Regions from separate parts of the Streptomyces sp. NPDC046379 genome, predicted to be linked through region 2. Evidence: riboswitches for the same ligand, from Rfam matches in the RefSeq annotation. Region 2 holds a riboswitch; the other holds the start of a gene.
What was found. Region 2 has a riboswitch for S-adenosylmethionine ahead of thrC (threonine synthase). Riboswitches for the same ligand answer to the same signal wherever they lie in the genome.

Region 1 (8,520 bases), on a different contig from region 2:
CGGTGAGGCGGCCGGCCGCCTCGGCGCGTTCCCGGCCCAGATCGCGCAGGGCGTCCTGGAGCTGCCCGAGCCGGCCGGCCTGCTGGACGCCGATGCGGTGCAGGACGGCGGCCCGGTCGAGGTAGTCGTCGGGGTCGGCGGAGAACAGCAGGGCGAGGGAGGGGTCGAGGCCGCCGGTGCGGTACTGCGCGCCGGCCAGCGAACCCAGGGCGTCCCGCAGGGAGTTGACGCGTTCCTGCTGGCGGGCGACGCGGTCCTGGGCGTCGTTCACCTGCCCCCGCAGCCGGTCGGCGCGCTCGTCGGCCGCGTTGTACGCCTCGGTGGCCTTCTCGGCCTCCGTGTAGAGCCGGTCCACCTCGGCACGGGTGTCGTCGCGCGGCGCGGCGAGCGCCGGCGTGTCCGGTACGGCGGCGAGGGCCGCGGCGGCGGCCGACAGCGCGCCCATGGCGACGCGCGCGGCGCCGGCGCTCCGGACGGGACCGGACGGTGCGAGACGGCGATGGGACCCCACGGGTGGCCGCGCTCCTTCCACTGGCGGACTGGAAACGCGGCAGACAGTAACCCCGCGACGGGGCGGCGACCAACGACCCCGGTGGCCACGCAACGTGACGCCCCGCCGCTGACGCAGGTCATCGGCGGGGCGTGGGGCGCGGCCCGGTGTCGTAATTCGCCCGTTCGGGCGGCATGGCCCGCGGAAACCGGGTCCGATGCCAACGGGTCAGATGCGGACGCCGAACTGGTACGGCATGTTGTTGATCGACTCGTAGCGCACGACCGTGCCGCTGCGCGGGGCGTGCAGCACCTGGCCGTTGCCGGCGTAGAAGCCGACGTGGTGCAGGTCGCTGTAGAAGATCACCAGGTCGCCGACCCGGAGGTCGCTCTGCGAGTAGATGCGGGTGCCGTAGCTCGCCTGCGCCTGCGAGGTGCGCGGGATCTGGACGCCGGCCTGGGCGAAGGCCCAGGAGGTGAGGCCGGAGCAGTCGAAGGACGACGGGCCGGAGGCGCCGTACACGTACGGCGAGCCGATCTTGCTCTGGGCGGCGGCGTAGGCGGACGAGGCGCGGCCGGTGGCCGGGGCGGCGCTGCCGGACGCGGAGGCGGCGAGGGCGCTGCGTCCGCTGTCGCGGCTGGCGCGCTCCTCCTCGGCGGCGAGCGCGGCCTTCTCGGCCGCGGTCAGGGTGTTGAGCAGCTTCTGCGCCTCGGCGAGCTTCGCCTGGACTTCCTGCTTCTTCTTGCCCAGCTCGGTGCGGGTGGAGGCGAGGTCCTTGAGCTTGTCGGACGCCTCGGCGCGGTCCTGGGCGAGTTCGCGCTGCTTCTCCTGGATCTTCTTCAGCGCGTCGACCTGCTGGCTGCTCAACTGGTCGAGCGTGGAGGCCTTGTCGAGGTAGTCGTCCGGGTCCGCGGAGAGGAAGAGCTGGACCGAGGGGTCTATGCCGCCCGAGCGGTACTGGGCGCTGGCCATGGAGCCGAGGCCGTCGCGCAGCTCGTTGACCTCTTCCTGGCCGCGGGCGACGTTGTCCTGGATGGTGGAGATCTCCTTCTGGAGCTTCTCCTGCTTCTCCTTGGCCCCGTTGTACTTCTCGGTGGCCTGCTCCGCCTCCTGGTAGAGCTTGTCGACCTTGGCCTTGACCTCGTCCTTGGTGGGCTTCTCGCTGGGCGCGGCGTTGGCGGCCTGCGAGCTCAGGGCGACGGCAGCGGCTGCCGCGGTGGTCAGCACGGTCACACGTGCGCGGCTCGGCTGCTTGGGTCGACGGTGGGACGCCACGGGGGCGATCTCCTTCTTCCTTCAGCCGCCTACCGACACGCCGGCGGGCGGTTCCCCCGCCGTCACTCACCCCTTGTGAGTGATCACCCGAGCGAGGGTTCGAGGCATGACCCTAGTGACCTGTCTGTGATCAGTTCAAATCCTCAGCTGAAAAATCTCGCCCCATCCAGCATTCTTTACACACAACTCACCCGAGGTGATGAGCGACTGACACTACGTCGCGCGATCTTCCGCCCAATTCGGGCATTGGCCTTCGTTTTTGCCATTGCGGCCATAGGAGCCGAGCGGCGGACATTGGTGCGTTGGACGCCATTGACGCCATTGACGGCCATCGGCTCCCATTGAGTCCCATTGCGGGTCGACCGGAGGTCAGCCCCGCGAGAAGCGTTTGAGGAGCACGGCGGAGGCGACGGGCCGGGCGCCGGCCCGTGCCACCCCGTCGGCGACCTCGCGGTCGGTGGAGGCGACGATGACCGGCCGGCCCGGCGGCTCGGCGCGCACCAGCTGCCGGATCAGCTCGTCGGCGGTGACACCGGGCTTGGAGAACAGCACCCGTACCCCGCGCGGCGGCGCCAGCAGCACCGGCGCGGCCAGCTCGGCCCCGTCGAAGACGCAGGTGACCTCGGCTCCGGTCTGCGCGGCGAGCTGGGAGAGCTGGCCGAGCAGCCGCAGCCGCTGCTTCTCCAGCGGCATCTGGGGATAGCCGGTCTTGGTGACGTTGTAGCCGTCGACCAGGAGATGGGCCTGCGGCAGCGCCAGCAGCTGGTCGAGGATCGCGGGGTCGTCCTCGGACAGGGCGCGGGCGGCGATGTCCTTCGGCGTCATCCGCCCCGGCTCGACCGCGTCGACGGTGTCGGCGGGCCGCACCGACACGGGCGGCAGCGCCAGTTCGCGGCGCAGGCCCTGGGCGGCGTCCAGCACGGTGTCGAGCAGCAGCCGCACCCGCATGTCCTCGACGCTGCGGCCCTCGCGGGCCGCCCGGCGGGTGGCCTCCAGGGCGGCCTCCGCCTCGCCCAGCCGGGCCTTGAGACGCCGGGTCTCGCTCTCCGCGGCGGACACCTGCGCGTGGCTCTCGGCGCGCACGGCCTCCATCTCTCCGTGGGCCTTGCGCAGCGCCGCCTCGCCGCGCTTGACGTCGCTCAGGGCGGAGCGCAGCTTGCGGTGAAGCGATTCGGCTTCCTTGCGGGCGGCGTCCAGTTCGGTGCGCAGCCGCTCGGTCTCGGCGCGGGTGTGCTCACGCGCGGCGGCGAGTTCGGCGCGCAGACGCTCCAGTTCGGCGCGGTTCTCCTCGTCGGCGCGCTCGGCGTCCGCGCGCTGGGCCTCCTCGCCGGCGGCGGTCACGAGCTTCACCCAGCCGGCCGTACGCAGCACGTACGCCGCGGCGGCGACGTCCAGCGGGTCGGCGGCGGGCGGGGGCGCGCCCGAGTCGAGGGCGCCGCACAGCTCGGGCTGGACCTCCCGGAACTTCTCGCCGATGCGCTGCCGGAACAGCGGGTCGGTCTCCAGGGCCGCGGCCATGGCGTTCCCGGCGAACTTGGCACGGCGGTTGGGGGCGAAACGGGCGTACTGCCGCAACTGGGCGGGCAGTTCGGCCATGGTCAGTCCGCCGAAGCCGTCGGCGACGATCTGCACGACGCGGCGGCGCACACCCTCGGGCAGCGGACGGTCGAGCACCTCAGCGGCGCCGTCGTCCGGCTCCCCGCCTGTGGTCTCCACCATCCTCACCCCAATGCCTGTACGCGACCCCGGTCACGGGATCACCGGCCCAGGAGCCCGCTCCCGTCAGGAGCCGACGCCGGGCCTCTCCACGAGTTCCACCTGATCCACGGCGTTGCACCAGCGGCACCGCACCGACTCGATGGTCTCACTGACGACCTCGCGCTCCTCCACGTTCGGCTCACCGGCCAGGTCGAGGTGCACGTACTCGACCACCTTGGAGGAACGGGTCACGTCGAAGCGGGTGAGGTTGCCGCACAGCTTGCAGCGCCACCGCGTCGAGGCGGTCGGCAGGGGAACCGTCATCGTGCCTGGTCCCTTCCCTTCTGGTTTCCCGGCGCGCCAGCGTGCCTGGAGCGTGTGGCTCGTAACCCTACGGCCTGCCGGGTGCCCGACGCCCGTCCGTCCACGGCGGCGAGGCGGTCCGTGCGGATACGTCCCGTTGCGTCATGCTCTGTGTTCATGGTCAGCGACTGGAGGGCGGTGGCCCTGAGAGCCCGGCGGAGGCCGCCGGCGCCGGTGACGTACGGGCTGATCGGCCTGTGCTGCGTGATCTTCCTGATCGGGCCCGCGTCGGGGCTCGGCCCCGCCTACGGCACGGGGGAGGAGCTGCTCGCGGTGCAGCGGGCCTATTTCCGCCGCTGGGGCGTGATCCCCGCAGAGCTGTTCGGCGGCTCCCCCGGGGCCCTCCTCACCCCGGCGACGGCACTGTTCGTGCACGGCAGCTGGGTGCATCTGCTCGGCAACATGCTGTTCCTGCACGTCTTCGGCGCGATGACCGAGGAACGCATGGGCCGGGCCGGGTTCACCCTCTTCTACGTCGGCTGCGGCTGCCTCGCGCTGCTGGCGTACGCGGCGGCCAACGCGGGCTCCGAGCAGTCGCTGGTCGGCGCGTCCGGGGCGATCTCGGCGGTGCTCGGGGCGTTCCTGTTCCTCTTCCCGACCGCGCGGGTGACCAGTCTGCTGCCGTTCCTCTTCTTCCTGCCGCTGCGCTTCCCGGCGTGGGTGGTGCTGCCCTTCTGGGCGGCCCTGCAGTGGCTGGCGGCGGGCCGCTCCGACGGCGGGCCGGGGGTGGCGTACCTGGCCCACCTGGTGGGCTTCGCCCTGGGCTTCGGCTACGCGTGGGCCCGGTTCGGCCGGAGGACTAGAGTGAAACCCGCCCCAGCTCCGGCCCCCGAGGGAGAGAACCAGCCGTGATCACCGCGATCGTCCTGATCAAGACCAGCGTGGACCGGATCCCCGAGATCGCCGAGCGGATCGCGGCGCTGGACTCCGTCAGCGAGGTCTTCTCGGTCACCGGCACGTACGACCTGATCGCGATGGTCCGGGTCCGCCACCACGAGGACCTGGCGGAGGTCATCCCCGGCCGCATCAGCAAGATCCCGGGCGTGGAGGCGACGGACACCCATGTGGCGTTCCGCACCTACTCCCAGCACGACCTGGAGGCGGCCTTCGCCATCGGCCTGGACAATTGAGGCCGGGCTGACCGGCCGGCCGCCGGGGACGGTCACCACCGCCCCCGGCCCAGGCGACGCCCCGGGGGGCGCGGGGAACTGCGCGACCGGCCCTCCACAACCCGCACCCGAAGCACACGCCCCTCGGACACGGCCCCTCACAGCCGACGTCCGGGCAACACCCCAAGGGCGCGGGGAACTGCGCGACCGGCCCCCGACACCCTCACCCGAACACCACGCCCTCGCCCCCGACGACCTCAAGCCGCCGGCCCAGGCACCGGCACGCACCGCCCGCCCTCCGTCCGGTAGGACCACCGCGACCCGTTCCCGAGCAGCTCCCGCGTCGCCCGCAGGAACCGGTCCACATGCTCCTCGGGAGTCCCGGCGCCGAAGCTGACCCGGACGGCGCCGGCGGTCCCGGGCGTCCCGCACTCCTGAGACGTCCCCGACGTCCCGGCCGCGCCGTCCAGCAGCGTGCGCAGCAGCGGATGGGCGCAGAACAGCCCGTCCCGCACCCCGATGCCGTACTCCGCGGACAGTGCCGCGGCGAAGTGCGAGCCGTTCCAGCCGTCCACCACGAAGGACAGGACGCCGACCCGCGGCGCGTCCTCGCCGAACAGGGACAGCACCCGCACCTGCGGCAGCCCGGCCAGTCCCTCGCGCACCTTGCGCAGCAGGTACTCCTCGCGGGCGACCAGGGACTCGAAGCCGGCCTCGGTGAGCGCCTGGCAGGCCGACGCGACGGCGTGGGCGCCGATGACGTTCGGGGACCCCGCCTCGTGCCGGGCCGCGCCGTCGTGCCACTCCACCTCCACGCCGCCGTCCGCCCGCCGGGCGACCCTGCGGCTGGCCCCGCCGCCGGCGAGGTACGGGTCGGCGGCGCCCAGCCAGTCGGCGCGGCCGGCGAGGACGCCGGCGCCGAAGGGGGCGTAGAGCTTGTGCCCGGAGAAGGCGACCCAGTCGACGTCCAGGTCGCGCACCGACACGGGGCGGTGCGGGGCGAGCTGGGCGGCGTCCAGGACGATCCGGGCGCCGTGCGCGTGCGCGGCGGCGGCCAGTTCCCGTACCGGCCACAGCTCGCCGGTGACGTTGGACGCCCCGGTGACGCAGACCAGCGCGGGGCCGTACGGGTCCCGGTCGGCGAGGGCCCGCTCCAGGGCCGCCACGGCCTCGCCCGGGCTGCGCGGCGCGTCGAGCCAGGTGACCGCGTCCTCCGGCCAGGGCAGCAGCGCGGCATGGTGCTCGGTCTCGAAGACGAAGACCCGGCATCCGGCGGGCAGCGCCCCGGCCAGGAGGTTCAGGGAGTCGGTGGTGGAGCGGGTGAAGACGACCTGGTCGTCGGCCCGGCAGTCGAGGAAGCCCGCGACCGTGGCGCGGGCCTTCTCGAACAGGTCGGTGGACAGCTGCGAGAGGTACCCGGCACCGCGGTGCACGCTGCCGTAGTACGGCGCGTACGCCGCCACGTCGTCCCACACCCGCTGGAGCGCGGGCGCGCTGGCCGCGTAGTCGAGCGCGGCGTAGACGGCCTCGCCGCCGGTCACGAGCGGCACGGTGACATCCCGCCCCAGAACGGGCAGCGGGGGGCAAATGACCGGGGCGGAGGCAGCGGAGGATACGGAAACCGGCATGACGAGGACTCCCGTGAGTCGAGCGCTGGGCAGCAGCGCGGGGGACGAGAAGAAAGGGGGTGCGCCGAGGCGACCGGTGCGGAAGGCGCGCGCGTCGACGGCGCACCCGGGGCACGGCTGGAAAACGGCCGACAGACCTAGCGCATTCGTTTGCTCACGGAAGGCTCCCTCGAACGACCCAGGACCCCTGGTCTCGCGAGGGGTCCGCGCTTGCCGCAGACCTTGCTGTCTGCGGCCTGGTCTTCACCCGGGGCACCCCGCCACGGACGGAGGGTTGCCGGACAGCCGGCCGGGGCCTGATGGCTGTCGCTCATGACCTGGTCCCACATCTTGCCACACTGTCGGATACGCGCAAGGGCGCGGTCCGCATCCCGGACCGCGCCCCTGCGCCATCTGCCTTTGCCCACGCGGCCGTTCAGGCGTTGCTGACCGCCACCCAGCGCTCCAGGACCCGCCCGGCCGCCCCGGAGTCGATGGACTCGGCCGCCTTCGCCATGCCGTCCCGGAGCTGCTCCGCGAGCGGTCCCGTGCCCGGCTCCAGCGCCACCAGGGCCGCCGCCGAGTTCAGCAGCACCGCGTCCCGTACGGGACCCCGCTCGCCGTCGAGCAGCCGACGGGCCACCTCGGCGTTGTAGGAGGCGTCGGCGCCGCGCAGTGCCTCCAGCGGGACCGGCTCGATGCCGACGTCCCGCGGGTCGAAGACCTCCTCGGTCACCTTGCCGTCGCGGACCACCCACACCCGGGAGGTGGCGGTGACCGTCAGCTCGTCGAGGCCGTCGTCGCCGCGGAAGACCAGCGAGGAGTTGCCGCGTTCGGCGAGCACGCCGGCGACGATCGGGGCCATGCGCGCGTCGGCGACGCCCACCGCCTGGGCCCGCACCCGCGCCGGGTTGGTCAGCGGGCCGAGGAAGTTGAAGGTGGTCCGGATGCCCAGCTGGCCGCGCGCCGCAGCCACATGGCGCAGCGCCGGGTGGAACCTGACCGCGAAGCAGAAGGTGATCCCGGCCTCCTCGGCCACCTCGGCGACCCGCCGCGGCGTCAGCTCCAGATTGACCCCGAGCTTCTCCAGCACGTCGGACGCGCCGGACGCGGAGGAGGCGGCGCGGTTGCCGTGCTTGACGACCTTGGCGCCGGTGCCGGCGATCACCACGGCGGACATGGTGGAGATGTTCACCGTCTTGGCGCCGTCGCCGCCGGTGCCGACGATGTCGACCGTCTCCCCCGGCACCTCGATCACGTTGGCGTGCTCGTACATGGTGCGGACCATGCCGGCGATCTCCTCGACGGTCTCGCCCTTGGCCCGCAGGGCCACCGCGAAACCGGCGATCTGGGCGTCCGTCGCCTCGCCCCGCATGATCACGTCCATCGCCCAGGCCGTGTCGTCCGCGCTCAGGTCGCGGCCGTCGAGCAGGCCGTTCAGCAGGGCGGGCCAGGTGCGGCCCGCCGCGGTGTCGCCTCCAGCGGGGGTCACAGCGCTCATAAGCCGCTCCTGGCTCGGTCCCGGATGTCGGGACGGGTGTCTCGGACGGGCTCCACCCTATCCAGCCGCCGGACAAGACGGAGGGCCCCGTCCGTACACCGGACGGGGCCCTCGGCCGTGGCTGTGGCGAACGCAGCGATCAGTGGTGGCCGTGGCCGCTCGTGATCTCCTTGTACTCCTCGACGGTGGGCTTCGGGATCTGCGACTCCTCGCCGAAGTAGGCGTTGCTGAGCTTGACGCGCAGCTTCTCGGAGCCCTTCACCTTGCGCTTGACGCCGTTCTCGTCGACCGTCTGGCCGATGGCCAGCGGCTTGTACTGCTCGTGCGCCGTGAGCGTGTGCAGCTGCTCCTGGCTGAGCGGCTCGTGCACCTCGATGAACTCACCGTGCGGCAGGCGCTTGATGGTGCCGGTCTCCCGGCCGTGCAGCACCTTGTCCCGGTCCCGGCGCTGGAGGCCGAGGCAGATCCGCTTGGTCA
Region 2 (8,520 bases):
TTCGGCGACCAGGTCGACGTACTCACCGGTCGCGGCGTTCAGGCCGTGGCCCGGGGTGAGGTTGCGGACCTTCTCCACCACGACGCCGCCCTCGAGGCCGGCGTTGACGGCGATCTGCTTCAGCGGGGCCTCGAGCGCCAGCTTGACGGCGGCGGCACCGGTGGCCTCGTCGCCCTCGAGCTCCAGCTTCTCGAACACCTGGGAGGCCTGGAGCAGGGCCACGCCACCACCGGCGACGATGCCCTCCTCGACGGCCGCCTTGGCGTTGCGCACGGCGTCCTCGATGCGGTGCTTGCGCTCCTTGAGCTCCACCTCGGTGGCGGCGCCGGCCTTGATGACCGCGACACCGCCGGCGAGCTTCGCCAGGCGCTCCTGCAGCTTCTCGCGGTCGTAGTCCGAGTCGCTGTTCTCGATCTCGGCGCGGATCTGGTTCACGCGGCCCTGGACCTGCTCCGCGGAGCCGGCGCCGTCCACGATGGTGGTCTCGTCCTTGGTGATGACGACCTTGCGGGCGCGGCCCAGGAGGTCCAGGGTCGCGTTCTCCAGCTTGAGGCCGACCTCCTCGGAGATGACCTCGCCGCCCGTGAGGATGGCGATGTCGCCGAGCATGGCCTTGCGGCGGTCGCCGAAGCCCGGGGCCTTGACGGCGACGGACTTGAAGGTGCCGCGGATCTTGTTGACGACCAGGGTCGACAGGGCCTCGCCCTCGACGTCCTCGGCGATGATCAGCAGCGGCTTGCCCGACTGCATGACCTTCTCCAGGAGCGGAAGCAGGTCCTTGACGTTGGAGATCTTGGAGTTGGCGATGAGGATGTAGGGGTCCTCGAGCGAGGCCTCCATCCGCTCCATGTCGGTGGCGAAGTACGCCGAGATGTAGCCCTTGTCGAAGCGCATGCCCTCGGTGAGCTCGAGCTCCAGACCGAAGGTCTGCGACTCCTCGACCGTGATGACGCCTTCCTTGCCGACCTTGTCCATCGCCTCGGCGATCAGCTCGCCGATCTGGGTGTCGGCGGCGGAGATGGAGGCCGTGGAGGCGATCTGCTCCTTGGTCTCGACCTCCTTGGCCTGGTCGAGCAGGGCGGCGGAGACGGCCTCGACGGCCTTCTCGATGCCGCGCTTCAGGGCCATCGGGTTGGCGCCGGCCGCGACGTTGCGCAGACCCTCGCGCACCAGGGCCTGGGCCAGCACGGTCGCCGTGGTCGTACCGTCGCCGGCGACGTCGTCCGTCTTCTTGGCGACTTCCTTGACCAGCTCGGCGCCGATCTTCTCGTACGGGTCCTCGAGCTCGATCTCCTTGGCGATGGAGACACCATCGTTGGTGATCGTGGGGGCGCCCCACTTCTTCTCGAGGACGACGTTGCGGCCCTTGGGGCCGAGCGTCACCTTCACGGCGTCCGCGAGCTGGTTCATGCCGCGCTCGAGGCCGCGCCGCGCCTCCTCGTCGAACGCGATGATCTTGGCCATGTGAAGTGGTCCCTCCAGGACTGGGGGTGATTCCTTCGGACCGCGCCCGCGCCCGCGACGGACGGCTCGCCGGCCCGTGGTTCCTTGCCCCACCTGGCCCGCGGGCCTCACCGACCCGGTCCTTCTTTGTCACTCTCACCTTCAGAGTGCTAACGCCAATGATTAGCACTCGGGTGTGGTGAGTGCAAGCGCCTCCCGGCATCCGGCCACCCGGAGGCGTGGGTCCGGACAGCCGGAAGCGCGGGTCCCGACCGCCGGAAGCGGCGGATCCGCGGACGGCCGAAGGCGACGGACCCGAAGGCCGAAGGCGACGGACCCGGAGGCCGGAGGCGGACCCGGAGGCCGGAGGCGCGGGCCCGGACAGCCGGGGACGCGGGCCCGGACAGCCGAAGGGCCCGCACCCCTGGGGATGCGGGCCCTTCGGAGAAAGACCTTCGCCTGCGGTGGTCGGTCGCGCGTTTCAGGCAGTGACGCGGACCATGTCGGCCTGCGGGCCCTTCTGACCCTGCGAGATCTCGAACTCGACTCGCTGGCCCTCTTCGAGGGTCCGGTACCCGTCCATCTGGATCGCGCTGTAGTGGACGAAGACGTCCGCACCACCGTCGACCGCGATGAAGCCGTACCCCTTCTCCGCGTTGAACCACTTGACGGTGCCCTGAGCCATGCCTAACTCCCCTATTACTGGCCCTTGCACAGATCCACACTTCGCGGACCCGGGTCAGACCTCACCCCCCAATGGCTGGGGGCGTGCGCCGGAACGCGTCGACCGCGGCCGAATGTATCTGTCCAACTGCCGTCTGCAACAGGTCAGTCGGACGAGAAATCTGGGCGCGAGCGGTCGGGAATTTACGGAAAATCCGCCAGACTTCAGGGCAAGCCGGACCGCGGAAAAGGCCAGGATGGCCGAAAAGGATCGCACACTTTGGCTACTTCTCGACGGAAGCGCAGCGTTCCACATATGCGCCCGGCAAGGTGAAAGGGGGCGCGTTCCCCAACTCTACCGTGCTCAATCACATTGAATGGCCCCCTCCGCTTCTCTTGGGGAGGGGGCCATTCAACGGACGTCCGGTGTTCAGCCGCCGGCGACGGCGGGGATGATCGACACTCCCGCGCCGTCCGGGGTGGCGGTGTCCAGACCCTGTTCAAAACGGACGTCGTCGTCGTTGACGTACACGTTGACGAAGCGGCGCAGCTTGCCCTGGTCGTCCAGGACGCGGGCGGCGATGCCCGTGTGGTTCTTCTCCAGGTCGGCGATGACCTCGCCGAGGGTGGCCCCCTCGGCGGCGACCTCGGCCTTCCCGCCCGTGTAGGTGCGCAGGATGGTGGGGATGCGGACGGTGACGCTCATGGCTCGGTGACCTCCGGTCGGGGTGGCTGGCGTACGCGGATGCGGAAGGGGGCGGCGGACCGGCGGATCAGGCGAGGCCGGCCGCGCGGAACGACTCCAGGCTCGGCCGGATGGTCGCGGTGAGCCCCGTCCCCGCCACGGCGTCCAGCGTCTTGAGACCGTCGCCCGTGTTGAGGACGACCGTGGTCTTCGCCGGGTCCAGCACGCCGTTCTCGATCAGCTTGCGGGTCACGCCCACCGTCACGCCGCCGGCCGTCTCCGCGAAGATGCCCTCGGTGCGGGCCAGCAGCCTGATGGCGTCCACGATCTGCTCGTCCGTGACGTCCTCCACGGCGCCGCCCGTGCGGCGGGCGATGTCGAGGACGTAGGGCCCGTCGGCCGGGTTGCCGATGGCGAGGGACTTGGCGATGGTGTCGGGCTTCTGCGGCCGGACGACGTCGTGCCCGGCCTTGTACGCGGTGGACACCGGCGAGCAGCCCTCGGCCTGGGCGCCGAAGATCTTGTACGGCCGGTCCTCGACCAGACCGAGCTTGATCAGTTCCTGCAGCCCCTTGTCGATCTTGGTGAGCTGGGAGCCGGAGGCGATCGGCACCACGATCTGGTCCGGCAGCCGCCAGCCGAGCTGCTCGCAGATCTCGTACGCGAGGGTCTTGGACCCCTCCGCGTAGTACGGCCGCAGGTTGACGTTGACGAAGCCCCAGCCCTCGCCGGCCGGGTCGCCGATCAGCTCGGAGCAGAAGCGGTTGACGTCGTCGTAGTTGCCCTCGATGCCGACCAGCTCGCCGCCGTAGACGGCGGCCATGACGACCTTGCCCTGCTCCAGGTCGTGCGGGATGAACACGCAGGAGCGCAGGCCGGCCCGGGCGGCGGCGGCGCCGACCGCGCCGGCCAGGTTGCCGGTGGAGGAGCAGGACAGGGTGGTGAAGCCGAAGGCCCGGGCGGCCTCCAGGGCCTGGGCGACGACCCGGTCCTTGAAGGAGTGGGTCGGGTTGCCGGAGTCGTCCTTGACGTACAGACCGCCGGTCACGCCGAGTTCGCGGGCGAGGTTGTCGGCCTGGACGAGCTTGGTCCAGCCGGGGTTCAGGTTGGGCTTGTCCGCCACGTCGGCCGGGACGGGCAGCAGGGGCGCGTAGCGCCAGATGTTCGCGGGTCCCGCCTCGATGCGCCGCCGCAGTTCCTCGGTGTCGTAGGCCGAGAAGTCGTACGCGATCTCCAGCGGGCCGAAACACTCCTCGCAGGCGAAGACCGGTCCGAGGGGTACGCGGTGACCGCACTCGCGGCAGGAGAGCGCCGCGGCGGGACCCAGGTCCACGGAGGCGGCGGAATCGGTGGTGCTTGCAACGGTCTGCACAGCCATGTGAGGCGAGGCCCTTTCTCCTCATCTTCCTCACGACGCATCTCGCCGTGAGACGGATTTGGCACCTTCCCTAGCCGGGAGCCTCGCGGAAACGATCAACACTGATCTACGAGACCGGCTGGAGGGTTGCCGGGGCTTCATCGGGCCGTATCCCTCTGCCCCTCTGGATGAGCTGTATGTGGTTGTCGGCATGGCGACCCCCGACATGCGATGGTCACCAGCGTTGTTCAAGACTGTAACCGAAGGCCAGGACAGTTGAGATAGTCGTCCGAAGCGCGAGATGGATCACATGCCGGTCGGAACGTCCGGACATGTGCTCCCCCGCTCGCCGAGAGAACGCGAAGGAGCCGCAGGCTGTGCTGGAAGAAGTCGAGCGCTGGCTGAACACCCGCTCCTGGTCCGCGACCGATCGCCCGCTGCACAAGATCCTGGCCGCCAAGCGTGCCACGGGCCAGTCGGTCAGCGTCGTGCTGCCCGCCCTCAACGAGGAGGAGACGGTCGGCGACATCGTCGCCGTGATCCGGCACGACCTGATGCACCAGGTCCCGCTCGTCGACGAGATCGTCGTCGTCGACTCGGGCTCCACCGACCGCACCTCCGAGGTGGCCGCCGCCGCGGGCGCCCGGGTGGTGCACCGCGACGAGATCCTCCCGCGCCTCCCCGCCGTGCCCGGCAAGGGCGAGGTGCTGTGGCGCTCCCTGCTGGTGACCGACGGGGACATCGTCTGCTTCATCGACGCGGACCTGCGGGAGTTCTCGTCGGACTTCGTCTCCGGGATCGTCGGCCCGCTGCTGACCGACCCGGACGTCGACCTCGTCAAGGGGATGTACGACCGCCCGCTGGGCGGCGCGGCGGGGCAGGGCGGCCGGGTGACCGAGCTGATGGCACGCCCGCTGCTCAACATGCACTGGCCGCAGCTGGCGGGCTTCGTGCAGCCGCTGGGCGGCGAGTACGCGGCCCGCCGCTCGCTGCTGGAACAGCTGCCCTTCCCCGTCGGGTACGGCGTGGAGCTGGGCATGCTGGTCGACGCCCTGCACCTGGTGGGGCTCGACGCGCTGGCCCAGGTGGACATCGGGGTGCGCAAGCACCGGCACCAGGACGGGCAGGCGCTCGGCCGGATGGCCGCGGCGATCTACCGCACCGCGCAGCTGAGGCTGGCGCGCGGGCATCTGATCCGGCCCGCCATCACCCAGTTCGAGCGGGGGTCGGAGGGGTTCGAGCCGCGCACGTACTCGGTGGACACGGAGGAGCGTCCGCCGATGGTGGAGATCGCGGAGTACGCGCGGCGCAGGGTGGCGTGAGGCGGCCGGGCGCGGGCCGGACGGGAGCGGAAGGGTCCGGACGAGAGGTCGGACGAGGAGCCGGACGGCGGGCCGCGCGGAGGGTCGCGCGGCCGGTCGTCCGCCGTCGCACGGCCGGTCGTATACGGCACGCGATCCGGCCGCCGAACTGCTGGAACCGTACGTTTGAGCGGTTGGGGGGCGGGCTAGGTTGAGGCTTATGGCTTCGACGTACGGTGCTGCACAGGTCCTGCTCGCCTCCAACCGGGGGCCGGTCTCCTACACGGTCGGCGAGGACGGTTCGCTGAACGCCCGCAGGGGCGGTGGCGGCCTGGTCTCCGGGCTGTCGGCGATCGGTCCGGACGCGGGCGCGCTGTGGGTGTGCTCGGCCCTGAGCGACGGGGACCGCGAGGCGGTGCGGCGCGGGGTGGGCGAGTCCGGGGTGCGGATGCTGGACATCCCGGGGGACGTGCACGCGGACGCGTACAACGGCGTCGCGAACTCGGTGCTGTGGTTCGTGCACCACATGCTCTACCAGACGCCGGTGGAGCCGGTGTTCGACGCGGAGTTCCGGCGCCAGTGGGCGTCGTACGTCACGTACAACGAGGCGTTCGCGCGGGCGCTGGCCGAGGAAGCGGCCGAGGGCGCGGCGGTGCTGGTGCAGGACTACCACCTCACGCTCGTGCCGGGGCTGCTGCGCGAGCTGCGCCCGGACCTGCGGATCGGCCACTTCTCGCACACGCCGTGGGCGCCGCCGGAGTACTTCCGGATGCTGCCGGACGACGTGGCCGGGCAGGTGCTGCGCGGGATGCTGGGCGCGGACCGGCTGGGTTTCCTCACCCGCCGCTGGGCGGAGGCGTTCACGGCGTGCTGCGAGGCGTTCGCCGGGGGCCTCGGCGGGACGCGCGTGGGCGTGCACGGCCTGGGAGCGGACGCGGACTTCCTGCGCCGGCGCTCGCGCGAGGCGGACGTCGAGGAGCGCATGGAGTCGCTGCGCGCGGAGATCGGCGAGGGCCGCCGGGCGATCGTCCGCGTGGACCGCACGGAACTCTCCAAGAACATCGTCCGCGGCCTGCTGGCCTACCGCCGGCTCCTGGAGGACCGCCCCGAGTGGCACGAGCGGGTGGTGCACGTCGCGTTCGCCTACCCGTCGCGGCAGGACCTCGCGGTGTACCGCGACTACACGGCGGAGGTGCAGCGCCTGGCCGCGGAGATCAACGACCAGTACGGCACGCCGGGCTGGACGCCGGTGGTCCTCCACGTCAAGGACGACTTCGCCCGCTCCCTGGCCGCGTACCGCCTGGCCGACGTGGCCCTGGTGAACCCGATCCGGGACGGCATGAACCTGGTCGCCAAGGAGGTCCCGGTCGTCTCGGACGACGGCTGCGCCCTGGTCCTGTCCCGCGAGGCGGGCGCCTACGAGGAACTGGGCGAGGACGCGCTGGTCGTCAACCCCTACGACGTCACCGCCACGGCCGAGGCCCTCCACGCGGCCCTGACGATGCCCGCCGCCGAGCGGGCCGACCGCACCAAGCGCCTCGCCGCGGCGGCGACGGCCCTCCCCCCGGCCCAGTGGTTCCTGGACCAGCTGAACGCCCTGCGGGGGGACGGGGCGGCCTGAGCACCCGGTGGGGCCTCGGCTTCCGGGACGGTGGATCGGATCGGTGAGGGCGGCGGCCTGAGCGGAACGGCCGCCCGCAGAGCCTCGGCCACCGGGCCCAACGGCTCCGCCGCGCCCGTTCGCCGACCGGCGCGACCCCGCCGCCGGACCGGCGATCGCGCCACACGGCGGGGCCGTGCAGCCGGCGGTGCACGGCCCGCCCGGGCCGCGGACCGCCCGGGCCCCTGCTCGTCCCGGCCGACCACCCGGCGCGACGGACGAGGTCGCACCAGCCACACGGGCCGCACCGCGGCCCGTTCGCAGCCGGGCGGCCGACGGCGCTCGCCGACCGGCACACGCCGGCCGCGGACGGACGGTGGTCACAGGGAAGGCCGCTGCGGCGGCCGGCCCCGCGGACCGAGCCGTCGGCGGCCGGCGGCCCACCGCGGTGCCGGGACCCCGCGCGACCGGTCCGGTACCGCCACGCGTCCGCGCCCCCGAGGGGGAGGGCTCAGCCCAGCCGTGCCGCCAACGCCCCCAGCAGGCCCACCACGCCCTCCGGGCCGTCGACCACCAGGTCCGCGCGTTCGCGCAGTTCCGTGACCTCGTCGCTGCCGCTGCAGACCAGGACGCCGGGGACGCCCTCGCCGCGGAGTTTGTCGACCGCGGCGAAGGCCGGGAGGTCGCCGAGGTCGTCGCCGGCGTAGAGGACCGACTCGGCGCCCGTGTCGCGGAGGTACTCCGAGAGGGCGACGCCCTTGTCGACGCCCGGGGGGCGCAGTTCGAGGACCATGCGGCCGGGTTCGACGATCAGGCCGTGGCGGGTGGCGAGGTCGGCGAGCGGCTCGCGCAGGGCCTCGAAGGCGGCCTGCGGGTCGGCGGCGCGGCGGGTGTGGACGGCGAGCGCGCGGCCCTTCTCCTCCACCCAGGTGCCCTGCCAGGCGCCGACCCCGTCGAGGACGCCGGGCAGTTCGGCCCGGACGGCGGCGACGCCGGGGTGCGGGGCGGGCGCGCTGACCTCGCCGCTGACGGCGTCCCAGCGTTCGGCGCCGTAGTGGCCGAGGACGACGAGGTGCTCCAGGCCGGGAACGCCCGCGAAGCCGCCGTAGCGCACGGCGACGCCGGCCGGGCGGCCGGTGATCACCGCGACGGCGGCGACCTCGGGGGCGAGGGCGGCGAGCGCGGACACCGCGCCGGGGTGCGCGCGGGCCTGTTCGGGGTCCGGCACGATCGGGGCGAGCGTCCCGTCGAAGTCGAGGGCGATCACCGCCTTGCCGGGCCGTGCGAGCAGGGCGTCGAGCCCGTCGCGGCCGGCCGGGGTCGAGGGGGTCGGCAGAGGGGGGTGGGGTTCGGTCTCGTGGCTGCCCATACGGGGACCATATCCACGCCGCCCGGCCTCAAGCAGCCCGGCCGCTACCGCTCGGCCCGCCGCCGGTCCCGTATCCGCCGCAGCCGGTTGACCGTGACCGGG

Region 1: another riboswitch for S-adenosylmethionine. It lies ahead of ACZ6KF_RS00135 (aminotransferase class V-fold PLP-dependent enzyme); the one in region 2 lies ahead of thrC (threonine synthase).

Annotation. Positions count from the first base shown of each region.
Region 1 is NZ_JBVJFP010000001.1:21,843-30,362, forward strand. Features, by position in the region: gene ACZ6KF_RS00105 (C40 family peptidase) at 1-511, opposite strand, end outside; gene ACZ6KF_RS00110 (C40 family peptidase) at 719-1,765, opposite strand; gene ACZ6KF_RS00115 (NYN domain-containing protein) at 2,135-3,484, opposite strand; gene ACZ6KF_RS00120 (hypothetical protein) at 3,548-3,787, opposite strand; gene ACZ6KF_RS00125 (rhomboid family intramembrane serine protease) at 3,944-4,678, shown strand; gene ACZ6KF_RS00130 (Lrp/AsnC family transcriptional regulator) at 4,675-4,956, shown strand; gene ACZ6KF_RS00135 (aminotransferase class V-fold PLP-dependent enzyme) at 5,193-6,563, opposite strand; SAM riboswitch class IV at 6,765-6,881, opposite strand; gene trpD (anthranilate phosphoribosyltransferase) at 6,979-8,043, opposite strand; gene qcrB (cytochrome bc1 complex cytochrome b subunit) at 8,183-8,520, opposite strand, start outside.
Region 2 is NZ_JBVJFP010000012.1:125,641-134,160, reverse strand. Features, by position in the region: gene groL (chaperonin GroEL) at 1-1,464, opposite strand, end outside; gene ACZ6KF_RS21885 (cold-shock protein) at 1,925-2,128, opposite strand; gene ACZ6KF_RS21880 (ubiquitin-like small modifier protein 1) at 2,537-2,812, opposite strand; gene thrC (threonine synthase) at 2,880-4,169, opposite strand; SAM riboswitch class I at 4,188-4,343, opposite strand; gene ACZ6KF_RS21870 (glucosyl-3-phosphoglycerate synthase) at 4,526-5,470, shown strand; gene ACZ6KF_RS21865 (alpha,alpha-trehalose-phosphate synthase (UDP-forming)) at 5,670-7,070, shown strand; gene otsB (trehalose-phosphatase) at 7,561-8,418, opposite strand; gene ACZ6KF_RS21855 (DUF3263 domain-containing protein) at 8,463-8,520, opposite strand, start outside.